Regions from separate parts of the Sodalis sp. RH16 genome, predicted to be linked through region 3. Evidence: predicted binding sites of a transcription regulator. Region 3 holds the regulator's gene; each other region holds the start of a gene.

What was found. The regulator sigma-54, encoded in region 3, starts transcription at its own class of promoters, with help from an activator protein. The targets are predictions, from matches to a motif close to GTTGGCACANNTTTCGCTNT.
Region 1: a site for sigma-54 is predicted at 1,623-1,642, ahead of hypA (hydrogenase maturation nickel metallochaperone HypA). Genes of this name have one in related genera too.
Region 2: a site for sigma-54 is predicted at 2,392-2,411, ahead of glnK (P-II family nitrogen regulator). Genes of this name have one in related genera too.
Region 4: a site for sigma-54 is predicted at 2,189-2,208, ahead of glnA (glutamate--ammonia ligase). Genes of this name have one in related genera too.

Annotation. Positions count from the first base shown of each region.
Region 1 is NZ_CP178737.1:2,971,359-2,976,180, forward strand. It holds gene hyfB (hydrogenase 4 subunit B) at 1-662, opposite strand, end outside; gene ACL2XJ_RS13655 (4Fe-4S dicluster domain-containing protein) at 665-1,285, opposite strand; gene hypA (hydrogenase maturation nickel metallochaperone HypA) at 1,683-2,027, shown strand; gene hypB (hydrogenase nickel incorporation protein HypB) at 2,090-3,280, shown strand; gene hypC (HypC/HybG/HupF family hydrogenase formation chaperone) at 3,326-3,619, shown strand; gene hypD (hydrogenase formation protein HypD) at 3,692-4,807, shown strand; gene hypE (hydrogenase expression/formation protein HypE) at 4,804-4,822, shown strand, end outside.
Region 2 is NZ_CP178737.1:3,170,946-3,175,767, forward strand. It holds gene ACL2XJ_RS14555 (SmdA family multidrug ABC transporter permease/ATP-binding protein) at 1-342, shown strand, start outside; gene ACL2XJ_RS14560 (SmdB family multidrug efflux ABC transporter permease/ATP-binding protein) at 335-2,122, shown strand; gene glnK (P-II family nitrogen regulator) at 2,463-2,801, shown strand; gene amtB (ammonium transporter AmtB) at 2,839-4,125, shown strand; gene tesB (acyl-CoA thioesterase II) at 4,307-4,822, opposite strand, start outside.
Region 3 is NZ_CP178737.1:2,407,812-2,412,633, reverse strand. It holds gene lptA (lipopolysaccharide ABC transporter substrate-binding protein LptA) at 1-77, shown strand, start outside; gene lptB (LPS export ABC transporter ATP-binding protein) at 95-820, shown strand; gene rpoN (RNA polymerase factor sigma-54) at 869-2,305, shown strand; gene hpf (ribosome hibernation promoting factor) at 2,329-2,616, shown strand; gene ptsN (PTS IIA-like nitrogen regulatory protein PtsN) at 2,777-3,256, shown strand; gene rapZ (RNase adapter RapZ) at 3,355-4,206, shown strand; gene npr (PTS phosphocarrier protein NPr) at 4,203-4,475, shown strand; gene ACL2XJ_RS11040 (BglG family transcription antiterminator) at 4,476-4,822, opposite strand, start outside.
Region 4 is NZ_CP178737.1:1,678,680-1,683,501, forward strand. It holds gene typA (translational GTPase TypA) at 96-1,919, opposite strand; gene glnA (glutamate--ammonia ligase) at 2,296-3,705, shown strand; gene glnL (nitrogen regulation protein NR(II)) at 3,846-4,822, shown strand, end outside.

The sequences.
Region 1 (4,822 bases), 560 kb from region 3:
TTGGCGCCGAAGCCGAAAAACGCCAGCAGGAATACCACCGAGGCGCCGGCGGGACTTAAGGACAGGGTGCGGAACGATGCGAATTCCAGACTGCCGCTCTGGCGGTACATCAGGAAGAAGGCAATCATGATCAGCACCGACCCGGCGTGGGCGATAAAGAAATACAGCAAACCGGCATTGATGGACTCTTCATCCTGGTCGGCGATGACCAGGAACCAGGAGGCCAGCGACATCATCTCGAAGAAAATGATGAACCAGAAGGCATTGTCCATGACCACCAGCGTGGCCATGGAGGCGATAAACAGGTTCATAAAGAACCCCATCGCCGCCGCCCCTTTTCCCAGATACTCCCGCACATAGGCCAGGGAGTAGAGGGCGCACACCGTCACCAGCAGCGAAATCACCAACAGCATAAAAGCCGCCAGGCTATCGAGCCGGACGCTGAAGGCGGCAAACGGGAAGGGCCCGGCGGCGCTGTAGGTCAGGGTCTCGCCGCTGTACAGCACGCTGGCGGCCGCCAGCAGGCCAAGGATGCCGCCGGCCATGGCCGTCAGTCCGGCGGCCTGGATAGCCAGCGTTTCCCGCCGCGCCAGCAGCAATGACAGGATGGCGCCCACCGCATAGCAACCGAGGGAGCCGCCAAGTAACCGAAATGCGTCCATGTTTACTCCTGCTCCGGTTGAGAGGGGGAAAGCGAGTCCAGACCAGCGGAGAGCCAGCGCGCGGCATACTGGCGGCGCGACATACTGACCTGTTCCACCGCGCCGTCGCTTACCAGCACCAGCGCGTCGGTAGGACAGACCCGCACACACTGCGGTCCGTCGGGATGAAAGCCGCAGAGATCGCACTTCACCGCGACGCTGCGTATCCCGGCGTTCCAGGCCAGAAAGGGGTTCATATTCGCCGGGCTCTCCGGCACATCCGCCATTTGCTGCGACGGGATGAAATTCTCAAACATCGTCGGTATATTCACCGGTTTGCTGCCGGAGGGCGTAATGGCGCCGAACGGACAGGCCAATCCGCATAACTTACAGCCGATGCACAGGCTTTCATTGAGCACGATGGCGTCGGGGCCGTGGGTAATGGCATTCACCGGGCAGACCCGGGCGCAAGGCGCATCTTCACATTGGCGGCAGAGCATGGGGGCGCTTTCTTCATCGGTCCGCGTAACGGACAGTCTGGGATGCGCCTGCAATCCGGCGGCCTTATGGACCTGGGAACAGGCGGCCATACAGGTATTACATCCAATACAAAGCTGTGGCTCCGCGATAACAAAGCGGTTCATAACCCTCTCCTCCGGGAGAAACGGATGACAGTCAGGCTGCTTGGTTTATTCATACCGGCACCTAAGCATTTTCCATGCCATGAGTAGGGTTATTGCCCGGGGAGGCCATAGGCCGGGGGTTAACGCGGCCATCAATGGTAAAAACAGGCTGCAGAGAAGGGGATATCGTCATAAGTGTCGACAGGCCGGGCCCCTGGGCCGTCGTCACTTATGACGACGGGATTGCGCGCTCTGTCTGAAGGCGCCGCGAATGAAAATTATTTGGTAATTGATTGATTTAACTTATTAAAACCGAGTCTCCGCCGTCGCTCAGCCTGCGGCGGATGTCCGTTTTTCCGCTGGCACCCGTCTTGCATAGCTTTATAGGAGAGGCATCGGTGGTACCGCGGAGAGACTCATGCACGAATTGACGCTGGCGCAAAATACGCTGGAGATCCTGGAACAGCAGGGGCGGGCGAACGGCGCGCGGCGTATTACCGCCGTCTGGTTGTCCCTCGGGGCCTTTTCCTGCGTGGAAGCGGAGTCTTTGAATTTCTGTTTCGATATGGTGTGCCGCGGGACACTGGCCGAAGGATGTGTATTGCATCTTGAGCAGCAGCCGGCAGAGGCCTGGTGCGGCCATTGCCGGCGGCAGGTTACCCTGCCGGGCGTCCCGATCCTGGTCTGCCCTTTGTGCGGCGGACATCAATTACACACCGACGCCCACGACCATATCCAGATCAAACGATTGGAAGTGGCTTGAGGGTATACTCCCCAGGGTGGGGTTAGCGGCCACGCCACTTTCATAATGACAGGAGACATGCCATGTGCAGTACCTGCGGCTGTGCCGAGGGTGAACGTCATATCGAAGGCGATGAAAATCAACCGGGTGACGGCCTTCACGGCCATCGGCATGGAGAGCATCAACATACTCGCCATGGTCATGACCACGACGAGCATCAACATAGCCACGATGGCCGGGACCATGGCGATCGTTACCATTGCCACGATGGCCACGACCATGGCGATCATTACCATAGCTACGATGGTCCGGCGTATGGCGGCCATCAGCGCACACACTATGATCCCGAGCGCGAAGTCCGGCCCTCCGCGGCGCTGGCGCCAAGGCATGTGGTGTTTCCCGCCGCGCCGGCGCAGGTCATTCACCACCATCACTATCATGGGGAAGTCCACAATCATTATTACCAGCTCGCCCCCGGCCAAACACTGCCGTTAACCGCCGCCGGTGAACCCGGCCCGGTTCCGGCGGCGGGTCCGGCCGGGTTTACCCCCCAGGCCGATGCGCGGGGGGACCTGGATTATGGCCGGGGGGAGGCGGGCACTCATGCGCCGGGCCTCAGCCAGCGGCGGATGGTGGAAATCGAAATTGATGTCCTGGATAAAAACAACCGGCTGGCGCACCATAACCGGCACTATTTCCAGCAGCGCGCCATCCTGGCGCTGAACCTGGTCTCCAGCCCCGGCTCGGGCAAGACCAGCCTGTTAACGGAAACGCTGCTGCGGCTGAAGGACCGCATCCCTTGTGCCGTCATCGAGGGCGATCAGCAAACCACCAATGATGCCGAACGTATCCGCGCCACCGGGGCGCCGGCGATCCAGGTCAATACCGGTAAAGGCTGTCATCTGGATGCGCAGATGGTGCATGACGCCGCCCTGCGTCTGGATCCCGCGGAAAACAGCCTGCTGTTCATCGAAAATGTCGGCAATCTGGTTTGTCCCGCCGGTTTTGATCTCGGCGAACGTTGTAAAGTCGTGGTGCTGTCGGTGACCGAAGGGGAGGACAAGCCGTTAAAGTACCCCCATATGTTTGCCGCCGCCGGGTTGATGATCCTCAATAAAATTGATTTATTGCCCTGGGTGCGTTTCGATGTCGATACCTGTATCGCCAATGCCCGCCGGGTCAATCCTTCCATTGCGGTACTGATGGTGTCCGCCACCGGCGGCGAGGGCATGGATGCCTGGCTGAGCTGGCTGGAAGAGCAGCGGCGCCTGTAATCGTCGCCGATCACTATGCCCGCGGGAGCGGGCTGGAGAAAAAACATGTGTATAGGCATCCCCGGTCAGGTGGTGGAGCTCGATAACGACGGCTACGGCAACGCCTGGGTGGACGTCTGCGGCGTCAAACGGCGGGTCAATGTCCGTCTGGTTTGCGCCGATGATGCCGACATGGCGGCGCTGCCGGGAAAATGGGTCCTGGTGCACGTAGGGTTTGCCATGAGCCTGCTGGATGAGTCCGAGGCGCGGGACACGCTGGAAGCCTTGCAGGCAATGGGGGAGGTGGAAGCGGACGTAGGCTATTTCCTGCGGGGAGGCGAGACTGATGCGATTCGTTGATGGCTGTTTTTTGCGCAAAGGCGAAACCGATGCGATTTGTTGATGGCTGTTTTTTGCACAATGGTGAAACCGATGCGATTCGTTGATGAATATCGCCAGCCGGAGCTGGTGAGGGGGCTGGTGGCGCGCATCGGCGAACGTATGTCCCATACGGTTTATACCGCCGAGCAGCCTTTACAGGTAATGGAAGTCTGCGGCGGCCATACCCATGCCATTTTCAAGTTCGGCCTGGATAAGCTGCTGCCGCCGTCGCTGGAGTTTATCCACGGTCCGGGATGTCCGGTCTGCGTCCTGCCGGCCGGCCGCATCGACGCCTGTGTGCAAATCGCCATGCGGCCCGAGGTCATTTTCTGTACCTTCGGCGACGCCATGCGGGTGCCCGGCCGGAACGGATCCCTGCTGACCGCGCGCCAGCAGGGGGCGGATGTGCGCATGGTCTGGTCGCCGCTGGATGCCCTGGCCATTGCCAAAAACAATCCGGATCGGCAGGTGGTGTTTTTCGGTATTGGCTTTGAAACCACCATGCCCGCCAGCGCCATGACCCTGCAGCAGGCGCGGGCCGACGGCGTGGAGAACTTCTTTCTTTTCTGCCAGCATATTACCCTGATGCCCACCTTGAAAAGCCTGTTGGCTCAGCCGGATGTGCGCATCGACGGCTTTATCGCCCCGGGCCATGTCAGCATGGTTATCGGCCAGCGGCCTTATGCCTATATCAGCGATATCTGCCATAAACCGGTGGTGGTGACCGGCTTTGAACCCGGCGATATCCTGCAGGGATTGCTGATGCTGTGCGAGCAATATGTGGACGGACGCTGTACAGTGGAAAACCAATACCGGCGCGTGGTGCCGGACGAAGGCAACAGACTGGCGCAGGAGGCGATGGACCGGGTTTTTATCACCGAAGGCGCCAGCGAGTGGCGCGGCCTGGGGGTCATCGACGATTCCCGCGTCAGCCTGCGGCCGGAGTGGTCGGCCTATGATGCCGAAGGGCGTTTCAATCCCGATCCGCAGCCGGTGGCGGACGATCCCCGCGCCCGCTGCGGCGCGGTGCTGACCGGCCGCTGCAAACCGGCGGATTGTCCGTTGTTTGGCGGAGTATGCACGCCGGAAAACGCCTTCGGGGCGTTGATGGTTTCCTCGGAAGGGGCGTGCGCCGCCTGGTATCAATATCGTCGGAGTGAGGCATGAAACAGATTACGCTGG
Region 2 (4,822 bases), 760 kb from region 3:
CAAAAGCAGCGTTTGTCCATCGCCCGGGCCCTGCTGCTGGAAGCGGAAATCCTGTTGCTGGACGACGCGCTGTCCGCCGTCGACGGACGCACCGAACATACCATCCTGCGCAACCTACGCCAGTGGGGCGAGGATCGTACCCTTATCATCATTGCGCATCGGCTGTCAGCGCTCCATGCGGCGGATGATATCCTGGTGCTGGCCCATGGCACGGTCACCCAGCGGGGACAACACCGCGGGCTGTTGCAACAGCCGGGCTGGTACCGGGATATGTTCCGCTATCAGCAGCTGGAAGAGGCCCTGACCGCCGATCCCGATGCGCCGGAGGCGGCCGATGCGTAAATGGCAAACCCAATGGCCCACCTTGAGGCGATTGCTGTCTTACAGCGCGCCCTATCGCAAACCCTTGATCCGGGCGGTGGTGATGCTCTGGCTGGCGGCGGCGGCGGAAGTGGCCGGGCCGGTGGTCATCAGTTATTTTATCGATCACGTGGTGCCTCTTAAGCGTTTCCCCGCGCTGCTGGTGACCGGGCTGGCCCTGGCATATATCGCGCTGCAGCTTATCTCCGCGTCGCTGCGCTATTTTCAGGCCCTGCTGTTTAACCGTACGGCATTGGACATAGTGCAACAGCTGCGTACCGAAGTGATGGATGCTTCGTTGCGACAGCCCTTGAGTACCTTCGATACCCAGCCGGTGGGACAGCTTATTTCCCGGGTGACCAACGATACCGAGGTGGTGAAGGATCTGTATATAACCGTGATGTCCACCTGGCTGCGCTGTATCGCGCTGGTGGTGGCCATGCTGGTGGCCATGTTCGCGCTGGACTGGCGCATGGCCTGCGTTGCGCTGGTCATCTTCCCGGTGGTGGCGCTGGTGATGTCTATATACCAATATTACAGCACACCCATCGTGCGTCGTCTGCGCGCCTATCTGGCGGATATCAATGACGGTTTTAACGAAGCAATCAGCGGTATGACCGTTATACAGCAGTTCCGGCAGCAGCAGCGATTCGGAAAAAAACTGGCGGAAGCCAGCCACTCACACTATCTGGCCCGCATGCAGACGCTCAGGCTGGAGGGTTTCCTCCTGCGGCCGTTATTGAGCCTTCTCTCCGCCCTGGTGCTGTGTGGCCTGTTGATGCTGTTTGGCTTCAGCCCGGTAGGTTCGGTGGGGGTAGGGGTACTATATGCCTTTATCAACTACCTGGGACGGCTGAACGAGCCGCTGATTGAACTCACTACACAGCAATCCATGCTGCAGCAGGCGGTGGTGGCGGGGGAGCGTATCTTCGAGTTGATGGATGGCCACCGGCAGCAATACGGCGCGGATGATAAGCCCCTGTGCAGCGGACGCATAGACATCCGTGATTTGACCTTTGGCTATCGGGACGGCGCGCCGGTGATAAAACACGTCTCGCTCACCGTTCCATCCCGCAGCTTTATCGCCCTGGTGGGACATACAGGCAGCGGAAAAAGTACGTTGGCCAATCTGATGATGGGGTACTACCGTATCGATGAGGGCCGCTTACTGCTCGATGGACGCTCCATCGACAGCCTGTCGCACCGGGTGCTCCGGCAAGGCGTGGCTATCGTCCAGCAGGATCCGGTGGTCATGGCGGATACGGTATTCACCAATATCACCCTGGGGCGGGATATCACCGAAGCCCAGGTCTGGCGGGTCCTTGAACAGGTGCAATTGGCCGAACTGGTGCGTGCGCTGCCCGACGGACTGTATGCCGAGCTCGGCGAACAGGGTAACACGCTGTCGGTGGGGCAAAAGCAGCTGCTGGCGCTGGCCAGGGTCATGGTATCGACGCCGGAAATCCTCATTTTGGACGAAGCGACGGCCAATATCGACTCCGGCACCGAGCAGGCAATCCAACGGGCGCTGGCCACCATCCGCCGGCAGACGACGCTGGTGGTTATCGCCCACCGGCTGTCCACGATAGTCGATGCCGATGAAATCCTGGTATTGCATCGCGGCGAAGCGGTAGAACGGGGTTCCCACGATTTCCTGCTGCGACAGCAGGGGCGTTATTACCAAATGTACCAGCTACAGCAGGCAGGCCGGGCCTTGAGTACCGCCGGGATATTGGCGACCCCCATAGCGCCGACGGTTTGACGGGGCTTTTTACCAAGGCTCGGCATAGTTCGTGATGCGCCTGCTTACCGGCGGGCGGGCTGAATGGTCCGCCCATTTACATCTACCCGCACCGCAATCGGGCATTAACCAGCATTCACCCGCGCCAATGCACCCTTATCAGGCGCGGCGCCTCTTTTTGGTGCACCTATTCTCCCTCTCTTTGGACGCAGCTTCCGATAAAATCAAAGACAAACCTGCCCGCGCTCCATGGGCAGGCATCGAAGGGTAAATTTCTATTTCAAAACATTTATGGCACATGCTTTGCTTTACTCAGGCGTAGTGGTCGCGAGTTCGGATCCAAATTCTTGAGGGGGAGCATATGAAGCTGGTAACCGTGGTGATAAAACCATTTAAATTGGAAGACGTGCGAGAAGCACTTTCTGCTGTGGGTATTCAAGGGCTAACGGTCACCGAGGTAAAAGGGTTTGGACGGCAAAAAGGCCATGCTGAACTTTATCGCGGGGCTGAATACAGCGTTAATTTCCTGCCAAAAGTGAAAATTGATATTGCCATTGCCGATGATCAATTGGATGAAGTTATCGACGTCATCAGTAAAGCGGCTTACACCGGTAAAATCGGGGACGGCAAGATTTTTGTTGCTGAGTTACAACGGGTTATTCGCATTCGTACCGGCGAGACCGATGAAGCAGCACTTTAACGACACGCGCGAATTTTGTGGATAGGGATGAATGAAAATGAAGAAACTTGTCTCATTAACCGGTCTTGGGGCAGTGGCATTGTTGCCCACATGGGCCATGGCCGCGACACCTGTTGTTGATAAGGCCGATAATGCGTTTATGATGATTAGCACCGCTTTGGTGCTGTTTATGACGTTACCGGGCATCGCTTTATTTTACGGCGGCTTGATACGCGCCAAAAACGTCCTGTCAATGCTGACCCAGGTGGCGGTAACCTTTGCCATGGTTTGCGTGCTGTGGATGCTGTACGGTTACTCTTTGGCCTTCAGTGAAGGCAATCCCTTCTTCGGCGGCTTTACCTGGGCGATGCTGAAAAACATTGAAACCACGGCGTTGATGGGGACTTTCTATCAGCTGGTGCATGTGGCGTTCCAATGTTCTTTCGCCTGTATCACCGTGGGTCTGATCGTCGGCGCGCTGGCGGAACGCATCCGTTTCTCCGCCGTTCTGATTTTTGTGGTTATCTGGCTGACATTCTCTTATGTGCCGATGGCGCATATGGTGTGGGCGGGCGGTTATTTGGCGTCCATGGGCGCGCTGGACTTCGCCGGCGGTACGGTGGTACACATCAACGCCGCCAGTGCAGGTCTGATCGGCGCTTATATGCTGGGCAAACGCGCAGGCTTTGGTAAAGAATCATTTAAACCGCATAACCTGCCGATGGTATTCACCGGTACCGCCATTCTTTATGTCGGCTGGTTTGGCTTCAACGCCGGTTCCGCCAGCGCCGCCAATGAAATCGCCGGACTGGCGTTTATCAATACGGTCATGGCTACCGCCGGCGCCATTCTTTCCTGGGTGTTCGTCGAGTGGATGATTCGCGGCAAGCCTTCTTTGCTGGGCGCCTGTTCCGGTTGTATCGCCGGTTTGGTTGCCATTACTCCGGCGGCCGGCTTCGTCGGTGTCGGCGGTGCGCTGGTCATTGGCTTGGTGGGCGGTGTCGCCGGTCTGTGGGGTGTGGTTGCCCTGAAGAAATGGCTGCGTGTGGATGACGTTTGCGATGTGTTCGGTGTGCACGGCGTTTGCGGTATCTGCGGCTGTCTGCTGACCGGTGTCTTCACTTCCGCTTCACTGGGCGGCGTCGGTTATGCGCAGGGCGTGACCATGGGTCATCAACTGTGGGTACAGCTTTATAGCGTGATCGTTTGTTTGATATGGTCCGGCGTGGTTGCCTTTGTCGGCTTCAAGATTGCTGATATCGCGGTGGGTCTGCGGGTTTCCGAAGAACAGGAACGCGAAGGTCTGGATGTCAACAGCCATGGCGAAAGTGCTTACAACGAATAACTTATGCAGGATTGGCCGGTAAAAGTTTACCGGCACATCATTGAACCGGGGCGTCTAGATGACGCCCCGGTTTTTTTGCGGACAGATTCGCCTCCATTTTATCGGTCTCCCTTAACACGTTCGCTGCACGTTCGGCGATCGCGGGCCTACCGCGCTGTGGGGCGCTTTTCCGCCGGTTGGATTAACCTGGTTCATTGGCGCGGCGCATGACGCCTTCCTGGGTTGCCGATGCGATAAGCCTCCCGTCGCGGCTGTAGAATTGCCCGCGCACGTAACCGCGCGCTCCCGAGGCGGAGGGGCTTTGTATGGCATATAACAGCCAGTCTTCGAGATTGAATGGCCGATGAAACCATATGGAGTGATCAATGGTGGCGATGTTCATGCCCGGTTCGAGAAAGCCCACGCCGTGGGGTTGGAGGGCGGTAGGCAGGAAATTGAAATCGGATATATAACCCAGTAAATACTGGTGGCTATGGATATCTGCCGGCATGGCGCCGTTGGCGCGCAGCCAGATATAGCGCTCGGGTTTTTCCGGTCGGCCCTTGGCGGGGTTATGAAATATAACCGGGCGGACTTCGAAGGGTTGCTCTCCGGATAATCTTTCCCGCAGCAGCGGCGGCAGATTCCCCCCCAGGCGGGCCATAATTTCCCGCTCCGATGTTAATCCTTCGGGAGACGCCACCTGCGGCATGGTGTC
Region 3 (4,822 bases):
CCGCGCCGGGCGCACCGGCTGCTAAAGCCGCACCGGCCAAGAAGGCCGCTCCGGCGGTTAAACCCGCCGCTAATTAACAAGGTTAACAGCTCCTATGGCAACATTAATCGCGGAAAACCTGGCTAAAGCTTACAAAGGCCGCCATGTGGTGGAAAACGTCAGCCTCAAGGTCAGTTCAGGCGAAATTGTCGGATTGCTGGGACCCAACGGTGCGGGCAAAACCACCACGTTTTACATGGTTGTGGGCATCATTCAGCGCGACGCCGGCCGCATCGTTATTGACGACGACGACATCAGTATCCTGCCGCTGCATACCCGCGCGCGCCGGGGTATCGGCTATCTGCCGCAGGAAGCCTCCATTTTCCGCCGCCTCAGCGTCTATGATAATCTGATGGCGGTGCTGCAAATCAGGAAGGATTTGAGCGGCGCCCAGCGCGAGGACCGGGCCAATGCCCTGATGGAGGAGTTCCATATCGCCCATCTGCGCGATCATATGGGACAATCTCTTTCCGGCGGCGAGCGGCGCCGGGTGGAAATCGCCCGCGCCCTGGCCGCCAACCCTAAATTCATTTTGCTTGATGAACCTTTTGCCGGTGTGGATCCGATTTCCGTTATCGATATCAAAAAAATTATCGAACATTTGCGCGACAGCGGGCTCGGGGTGTTGATTACCGATCATAATGTGCGCGAGACGCTGGACGTGTGCGAGCGTGCTTATATAGTCAGTCAGGGTAAACTCATCGCGCACGGGTCCCCGGCTGAAATCCTCCAGGACGAGCAGGTGAAACGTGTTTATCTGGGCGAAGAGTTCCGCCTCTGATAAGGTGTCCTGAAGAATGAAGGGCCATGAGGTTAATTAACGCATCATATGAAGCAAGGTTTGCAACTCAGGTTTAGTCAGCAACTGGCCATGACTCCGCAGTTACAGCAGGCGATACGTCTGTTGCAATTGTCCACGCTTGAACTCCAGCAGGAAATACAGACTGCGCTGGAAAGCAATCCTTTACTCGAACAATCGGACGTTCATGAAGAAATAGACACGCCGCACGACGCTCCCGACTCCGAATCCCTCGATACCCGCGAGGCGATGGAGCAAAAGGATATGCCGGAAGAACTGCCGCTGGACGCTACCTGGGACGAAATGTATTCAGCGGGCACCCCGTCCGGCACCGGTACGGATTACCGCGACGAGGAGCTGCCGATTTACCAGGGCGAGACCATTCAGACGCTGCAGGATTACCTGATGTGGCAAGTGGAGCTGACGCCTTTTTCCGACACCGACATCGCTATCGCCACCTCCATCGTGGATGCGGTGGATGAGACCGGTTATCTCACCGTGCCGCTGGAAGATATCCTGGAGAGCATCGGCGTAGAGAGCGTGACCATGGATGAAGTGGAAGCGGTGCTGAAACGAGTCCAGCGATTCGATCCGGTGGGTGTGGCGGCGCGGGATTTACGTGATTGCCTGCTCATTCAGCTGTCGCAGCTGTCAAAGGATTTTCCGTATCTGGCGGAAGCCAGGCTTATCGTCACCGATTACCTGGATTTGCTGGCCAGCCACGATTTCCGTACCCTGCTGAGGTCGACGCGGCTGAAAGAAGAGGTGTTGAAATCGGCGATGGCGCTGATTCAATCCCTGGATCCCCGCCCGGGCCAATCCATCAATACCACCGAATCGCAGTATGTGATACCCGATGTCCTGGTGCGCAAAGTGCATAACCGCTGGACGGTGGAACTCAATACCGACAGCATTCCCAACCTTAAAATCAATCAGCAATACGCGGCGCTGGGCAACACCACCCGAAACGATGCGGACGGGCAGTTTATCCGCAGCCACCTGCAGGAAGCCCGCTGGCTGATTAAAAGTCTTGAAAGCCGTAATGACACCCTGTTGAAAGTCACCCGCTGCATCGTAGAGCAGCAGCAGGCTTTTTTCGAACAGGGGGAAGAGTTTATGCGTCCCATGGTGCTGGCGGATATCGCCCAGGCGGTGGATATGCATGAATCAACCATATCTCGCGTTACCACGCAAAAATATCTGCACAGCCCGCGCGGTATCTACGAACTTAAATATTTTTTCTCCAGTCACGTCAATACCGAAGGGGGCGGCGAAGCTTCCTCAACGGCCATTCGCGCGCTGGTGAAAAAACTGATCGCCGCAGAAAACCCGGCGAAGCCGCTCAGCGACAGCAAGCTGACCACCCTGCTTTCCGATCAGGGTATTATGGTAGCACGGCGTACCGTGGCAAAATATCGTGAGTCCTTATCCATCCCGCCGTCGAACCAGCGAAAACAATTGGTTTGACCTCCACAGAGAAGGAAGACACTATGCAGCTGAATATTACCGGACAGCGTGTTGATATCACCGATGCGTTACGCGATTTCGTTACTGCGAAATTTTCCAAGCTTGAACAGTACTTCGACCGAATCAATCAGGTATATATTGTTCTAAAAGTCGAAAAGGTGCAGAAGATCGCTGAAGCGACGATACATGTCAATGGCGGCGAGCTGCACGCGACTTCGGAAGCGGATGATATGTATGCCGCCATCGATCTGCTGATAGATAAGCTGGCGCGTCAACTTAATAAGCATAAAGATAAACTGAAACAGTTTTAATTCACTGTAGCCATTGTCGCAGCCTGACCTCGCATCGGCTCGTAATGGCGAGGCTCATGGATGAGCCGAGTAACTAAGCCAACACACCCGCGACTCGCAAGATGACGGGTATAATGGGCCGATGAGTCTTAAAGGTGAATCAGCGCCTAAGTGAAACGAAATGACTAACGATACAGCAATGCAAATCAATACGGTGTTAAGCCTTGAATGCACCCGCGGCTCCATTCAGTGCCAGAGCAAAAAACGCGCGCTGGAAATTATCAGCGAACTGGCGGCCAAACAGCTTAACCTGGCGCCGCAGGTGGTATTTGACGCCGTATTAACCCGTGAACGCATGGGCAGTACCGGTATCGGTAATGGAATCGCGATCCCCCACGGCAAACTGGAAGAGGACACGCTGCGGGCGGTGGGGGTATTTATCCGCCTGGAGCAGCCCATCGCCTTCGATGCCATCGATAATCAACCGGTGGATTTGCTTTTTGCCCTGCTGGTGCCGGCGGAACAATGCAAAACGCACCTGCATACGCTATCGTTGGTAGCCAAGCGTCTGGCTGATAAAACGGTCTGCCGCCGGCTACGCGCTGCTCAAAGCGACGAAGAACTTTATGAAATCATGACGGAAACAGAAGCCGGGTCTTAACGCGCAGTGTCCTACGCTTACCGACCCGCGGGGTTTGATTGGCGGAAATAGCGGCCTCTTCGCCAATGCGTCGATGTTAATGCCAGAGGGGAGTCGTCATGGTGCTGATGATTGTCAGCGGTCGATCCGGTTCAGGGAAGTCAGTGGCGCTACGCGCGCTGGAAGATATGGGGTTTTATTGCGTCGATAACCTGCCTGTGGTATTGCTGCCGCAGCTGGCCGCCACCCTGGCGGATCGCAATATTTCCGCCGCGGTCAGTATTGACGTGCGCAACATGCCCGAAACGCCGGAAATTTTCGAGCATGCAATGGATAACCTGCCGCAAAGCTTTTCGCCGCAGTTGCTGTTTCTCGACGCCGAGCGCAGCACCCTGATCCGCCGTTATAGCGATACCCGGCGCCTGCACCCGCTGTCGAGCAAGAACCTGTCGCTGGAAAGCGCCATCGATCAGGAGAACGAACTGCTGGAACCGCTGCGCTCCAGGGCCGATTTGATTATCGACACCTCGGAAATGTCGGTGCATGAACTGGCGGAAATGCTCCGCACCCGGCTGCTGGGCAAACGCGAGCGCGAATTGACCATGGTGTTCGAGTCCTTCGGCTACAAACACGGCCTGCCCATCGATGCGGACTATGTTTTTGACGTACGATTCCTGCCCAACCCGCACTGGGATCCGAAACTGCGGCCGATGACCGGTCTGGATAAACCGGTGGCGGCCTTTCTCGACCGGCACACCGAAGTCCATAATTTCATTTACCAAACCCGAAGTTATCTCGAACTGTGGCTGCCGATGCTGGAGACCAACAACCGCAGCTATTTAACGGTGGCCATTGGCTGTACCGGCGGCAAACACCGTTCAGTGTATGTTGCCGAGCAGTTGGCGGATTATTTCCGCTCCCGCGGCAAAAATGTCCAATCCAGACACCGAACCCTGGAAAAACGCTCATGACAGTCAAGCAAACGGTGGAAATCAAGAATCGTCTCGGCATGCATGCCCGGCCAGCCATGAAATTATTCGATCTGGTGCAAAGCTTTGACGCCGAGGTGCTGCTGCGCAACGACTTCGGGACCGAAGCGGAAGCCAGCAGCGTTATCGCGCTGCTGATGCTGGATTCCGCCAAGGGCGGGCTGATTGAAATCGAAGCCACCGGCCCTGATGAAGAACGGGCGCTGGCGGCTATCATTGAACTCTTCAACGCCGGCTTTAACGAAGACTGATTAAGCCCGGCTCAGGCTATCAATGGCCACCGCCTTGAAGCCGGCGAAATCACGGCTCTCCCGCAGCCTGGGCATGGCGCGCGCACGGACAAAATTCACGAACAGCTCGTAAATCGCCATCGCCTCTTCATAATCAGTCTTGTTAATGGCCAGCAAAAAAACCACGTAGGCGATTTCGCCATCGCCCCACGGAATACCCTGGGGCGCCAATATGGTATAAATCACCGTTTTTTTCGCCAGCAATCCCAGCGAATGGGGCAATGCGATACCGTCCCCCAGCAGCGTGCTGACAATGGCTTCCCGCTCAACCACCGACGGATAAAAATCTTTACCCACCAACCCATCGC
Region 4 (4,822 bases), 730 kb from region 3:
TGAACCGAGCGTGTTAAGGGAGACCGCGCCGATTTTCGGCAAAAAAATACCGGTCCATCTGCATGGACCGGCATCTTGTCTTCTCGTGCCTAAGATCAGACTTCTTTGCTGGAACGATTGGCGCGCTTACGATCGTTTTCAGTCAGATAACGTTTACGCAACCGGATGGAATGGGGAGTCACTTCCACCAGCTCATCATCATCAATAAATTCCAGCGCTTGTTCCAACGACAGCTTAATCGCCGTCACCAGCGTAGTGGCTTCATCGGTACCTGAAGCGCGCATGTTGGTTAATTTCTTGCCGGTCAGGCAGTTGACGGTCAAATCATTAGAACGGGTATGAATACCGATAATCTGGCCTTCATACACTTCCGCGCCGTGGCCCAGGAACAAGCGGCCGCGATCCTGCAGGCTGTACAGGGCGTAAGCAACCGCTTTACCCTGGCCGTTGGAAATCATCACGCCGTTCTGCCGCTGGCCGATTTCACCCGAACGCACATCGTCATAATGACTGAACGACGAATACAGCAGGCCGGTGCCGGAAGTCATGGTCAGGAACTCGGTACGAAAACCAATCAGGCCACGGCTGGGGATAATATAATCAAGACGGATACGGCCTTTGCCGTCCGGCAGCATATCGCGCATCTCGCCTTTGCGCATGCCCATCGCTTCCATCACCGGACCCTGGTTCTGCTCTTCGATATCAAGCGTAACCTGTTCGAACGGCTCCTGTTTTTTACCGTCAACGGTACGGTAGATAACCTTCGGACGGGAAACGCCGATTTCAAAACCTTCACGGCGCATATTCTCGATAAGCACCGACAAATGCAGCTCGCCGCGGCCCGACACCAGGAAGGTATCCGGGTCTTCGGTTTCTTCCACCCGCAGCGCCACATTATGCACCAGCTCTTTGTTCAGGCGCTCCAGGATCTGGCGGGACGTCACGTATTTGCCTTCTTTGCCGCAGAACGGCGAGGTGTTAACCCCAAAGGACATAGAGACGGTAGGCTCGTCCACGGTCAGCGGCGGCAGCGCTTCAACCTGGGCCGGATCGCAGATGGTATCGGAGATATTCAGTTCACCCAGACCGGTCAGGGCAATAATGTCACCGGCTTCAGCCAGTTTGGACTCGATACGCTGCAGGCCCATATGCCCGAGCACCTGACCCACTTTGCCATTGCGGCGCTTGCCTTCGTGGTCAATGATGGTCACTGCCTGGTTCGGTCTGACCGAACCGCGTTTGATGCGGCCGATACCGATAACGCCAACATAGCTGTTGTAGTCAAGCTGGGAGATTTGCATCTGGAACGCACCGTCGCTATCAACGTTGGGCGCTTCGACATTCTTCACGATCGACTCGAACAGCGGCGTCATATCCTCGGCCATGTTTTCATGTTCATAGCCGGCGACCCCGTTCAACGCGGAGGCATATATGATCGGAAAATCCAGTTGCTCATCGGTTGCGCCGAGGTTGACGAATAAATCGAACACCTGATCCACCACCCAATCGGGGCGTGCTCCGGGCCGGTCTACTTTGTTGATGACCACAATAGGCTTGAGACCGTAAGCAAAGGCTTTCTGGGTCACGAAACGGGTTTGCGGCATGGGTCCGTCCATGGCGTCCACCAGCAGCAGCACCGAGTCCACCATGGACATGACGCGCTCAACCTCACCGCCGAAATCGGCATGTCCGGGGGTATCAACGATATTGATACGGTATCCGTTCCAATTGATAGCGGTATTTTTCGCGAGGATGGTAATTCCCCGTTCTTTCTCCAAATCGTTGGAGTCCATCACGCGTTCGGTGGCGTCATTGCGGTCACCCAATGTTCCGGATTGTTGCAACAGCTTATCGACCAGGGTGGTTTTCCCATGGTCGACGTGCGCGATGATGGCGATGTTACGCAAATTTTCGATCACAACTTTGCCTCAGGCATTAGAAATAGCGCGTTATTGTACACGTTATAGGCGAAGGACTAAACAAGATCGCGCTGTTCTCTGCATTTGCGTCATTTTCAGCGCCCCATCATCCCTTTATCAGTGCAATGTTTCAATTATTCGCACGCATTGCACCAAAATAGTGCCCACTCAGCGCACAAATGCACTAAAATAGCACTACCCCCCCAATCTGGTGCAGCTTGGCAACCGTTAAAAGGCCGCAATTCGGCGCCTCGCGTTCATTTAGCAATGTTGGCACAGTTTTAGCTTAGTTAAGCTTAGCCTAGGTAAGTTTAAAAAATCCATACCATACGATTTCGTTCCACGACGACAATGGCACATCCGGGAGAATATAAGTATGTCCGCTGAACACGTTTTGACGATGCTAAATGAACACGAAGTCAAATTCGTCGACTTGCGTTTCACTGATACGAAAGGGAAAGAACAGCACGTCACAATACCGGCCCATCAGGTGGATGCCGATTTCTTTGAAGACGGCAAAATGTTTGACGGTTCTTCAATCGGCGGCTGGAAAGGCATCAACGAATCAGACATGGTGCTGATGCCCGATGCAAGCACCGCCATGCTTGACCCGTTCTATGAAGAAACCACACTGATCATCCGCTGCGATATCCTTGAACCGGCCACCATGCAGGGTTACGATCGCGATCCGCGTTCCATCGCCAAGCGCGCTGAAGATTTTCTGAAATCATCCGGCATCGCCGATACCGTTTTTTTCGGACCTGAACCTGAATTCTTCCTGTTCGACGATATCCGCTTCGGTTCCTCCATTTCCGGTTCCCACGTTGCCATCGACGACGTCGAAGCGGCCTGGAATTCCGACAAGGTTATTGAAGGCGGCAACAAAGGCCACCGTCCGGGCATCAAAGGCGGCTATTTCCCCGTACCGCCGGTGGATTCATCACAGGATTTGCGTTCCGCCATGTGTTTGACCCTGGAAGAAATGGGTCTGGTGGTGGAAGCCCATCACCATGAAGTGGCTACCGCGGGCCAGAACGAAATCGCCACCCGCTTTAACACCCTGGTGAAAAAAGCCGACGAAATTCAAATTTACAAGTATGTCGTGCATAACGTCGCCCACGCCTTCGGCAAAACCGCGACCTTTATGCCCAAACCGATTTTCGGCGATAACGGCTCAGGCATGCATTGCCATATGTCTTTAAGCAAAGACGGCAACAACCTGTTCTCCGGCGACAAGTACGGCGGCCTGTCCGAAACGGCGCTGTTCTACATCGGCGGCGTAATCAAACACGCTAAAGCCATCAATGCGCTGACCAACCCCACCACCAACTCATACAAACGTCTGGTCCCGGGGTATGAAGCGCCGGTGATGCTGGCCTACTCCGCCCGCAACCGTTCCGCCTCAATCCGTATTCCGGTATCGCCGAGCCCGAAAGGACGCCGTATCGAAGTGCGCTTCCCGGATCCGGCCGCCAATCCGTATCTGGCCTTCGCCGCGCTGCTGATGGCCGGACTCGACGGCATCATCAACAAGATTCATCCCGGCGATGCCATGGACAAGAATCTGTACGATCTGCCTCCGGAAGAAGCGAAGGAAATTCCTCAGGTATGCGGATCGCTGGATGAAGCCCTGGCATCCCTCAGCGCGGATCGCGAGTTTTTGACCCGCGGCGGCGTCTTCACTGACGATACCATTGATGCTTACATCGAGCTGCGTACTGAAGAAGTTGACCGCATCCGTATGACGCCGCATCCGGTGGAATTCGAGTTGTATTACAGCGTTTAATTACATTGTGTTTTTTGTTGCCGTGGAAACTTTCAGCCCATCTTCGGATGGGCTTTTTTCTCCAGCAAACCTTGCGCGTAGCCATGCGCAATATTATCTAATGGACTAAAATGCACTAGAATAGTGCGGGAGACTGCTTTATGGCTACAGGCTCATTGCCCGATGCTGGGCAGATCCTAAATTCGTTAATAAACAGCATATTGCTGCTAGATAACGATCTTGCCGTTCATTACGCCAACCCGGCGGCGCAACAGCTGCTGGCGCAAAGTTCCCGTAAGCTTTTCGGTACGCCGTTGCCTGAATTAATGGGGTATTTTTCCCTCAACGTCGAATTGATGCGCGAAAGCCTTAATGCCGGACAAGGGTTTACCGATAATGAAGTTACCCTGGTGGTGGACGGACGGGCGCATATCCTTTCCCTTACCGTGCAACGCCTGCCGGAAGATTATTTCCTGATGGAACTGGCGCCGATGGACAATCAGCGGCGTCTGAGCCAGGAACAAATCCAGCATGCCCAGCAGGTGGCGGCGCGGGATCTGGTGCGCGGGCTGGCCCATGAAATCAAAAACCCCCTCGGCGGATTACGCGGCGCGGCGCAGCTGCTGGCAAAGGCGCTCCCCGATCCCTCCTTGCTGGAATATACCAAGGTCATCATCGAGCAGGCGGATCGCCTGCGCAACCTGGTGGATCGACTGCTGGGACCGCAGCAGCCCGGCATGCACGTGACGCAAAGCATCCATCAGGTGGCGGAACGGGTGTTTCAACTGGTCTCGCTGGAAAAACCGGACAATGTGACCTTGTTGCGGGATTACGATCCCAGTCTGCCCGAATTAGCCCACGATCCCGACCAAATGGAGCAGGTATTGCTGAATATCACCCGTAATTCGCTCCAGGCTTTGGGCGAAGACGGGGGAACGATAACCATCCGGACCCGAACGGCTTTCCAGCTTACGCTGCACGGCGTGCGCTATCGATTGGTAGCCCGTATCGATATTGAAGATGACGGCCCCGGCGTTCCCGCGCAATTGCAGGATACGCTTTTCTACCCGATGGTCAGCGGCCGCGAAGGAGGAACAGGCCTGGGGTTATCCATCGCCCGCAGTCTTGTCGATCAGAA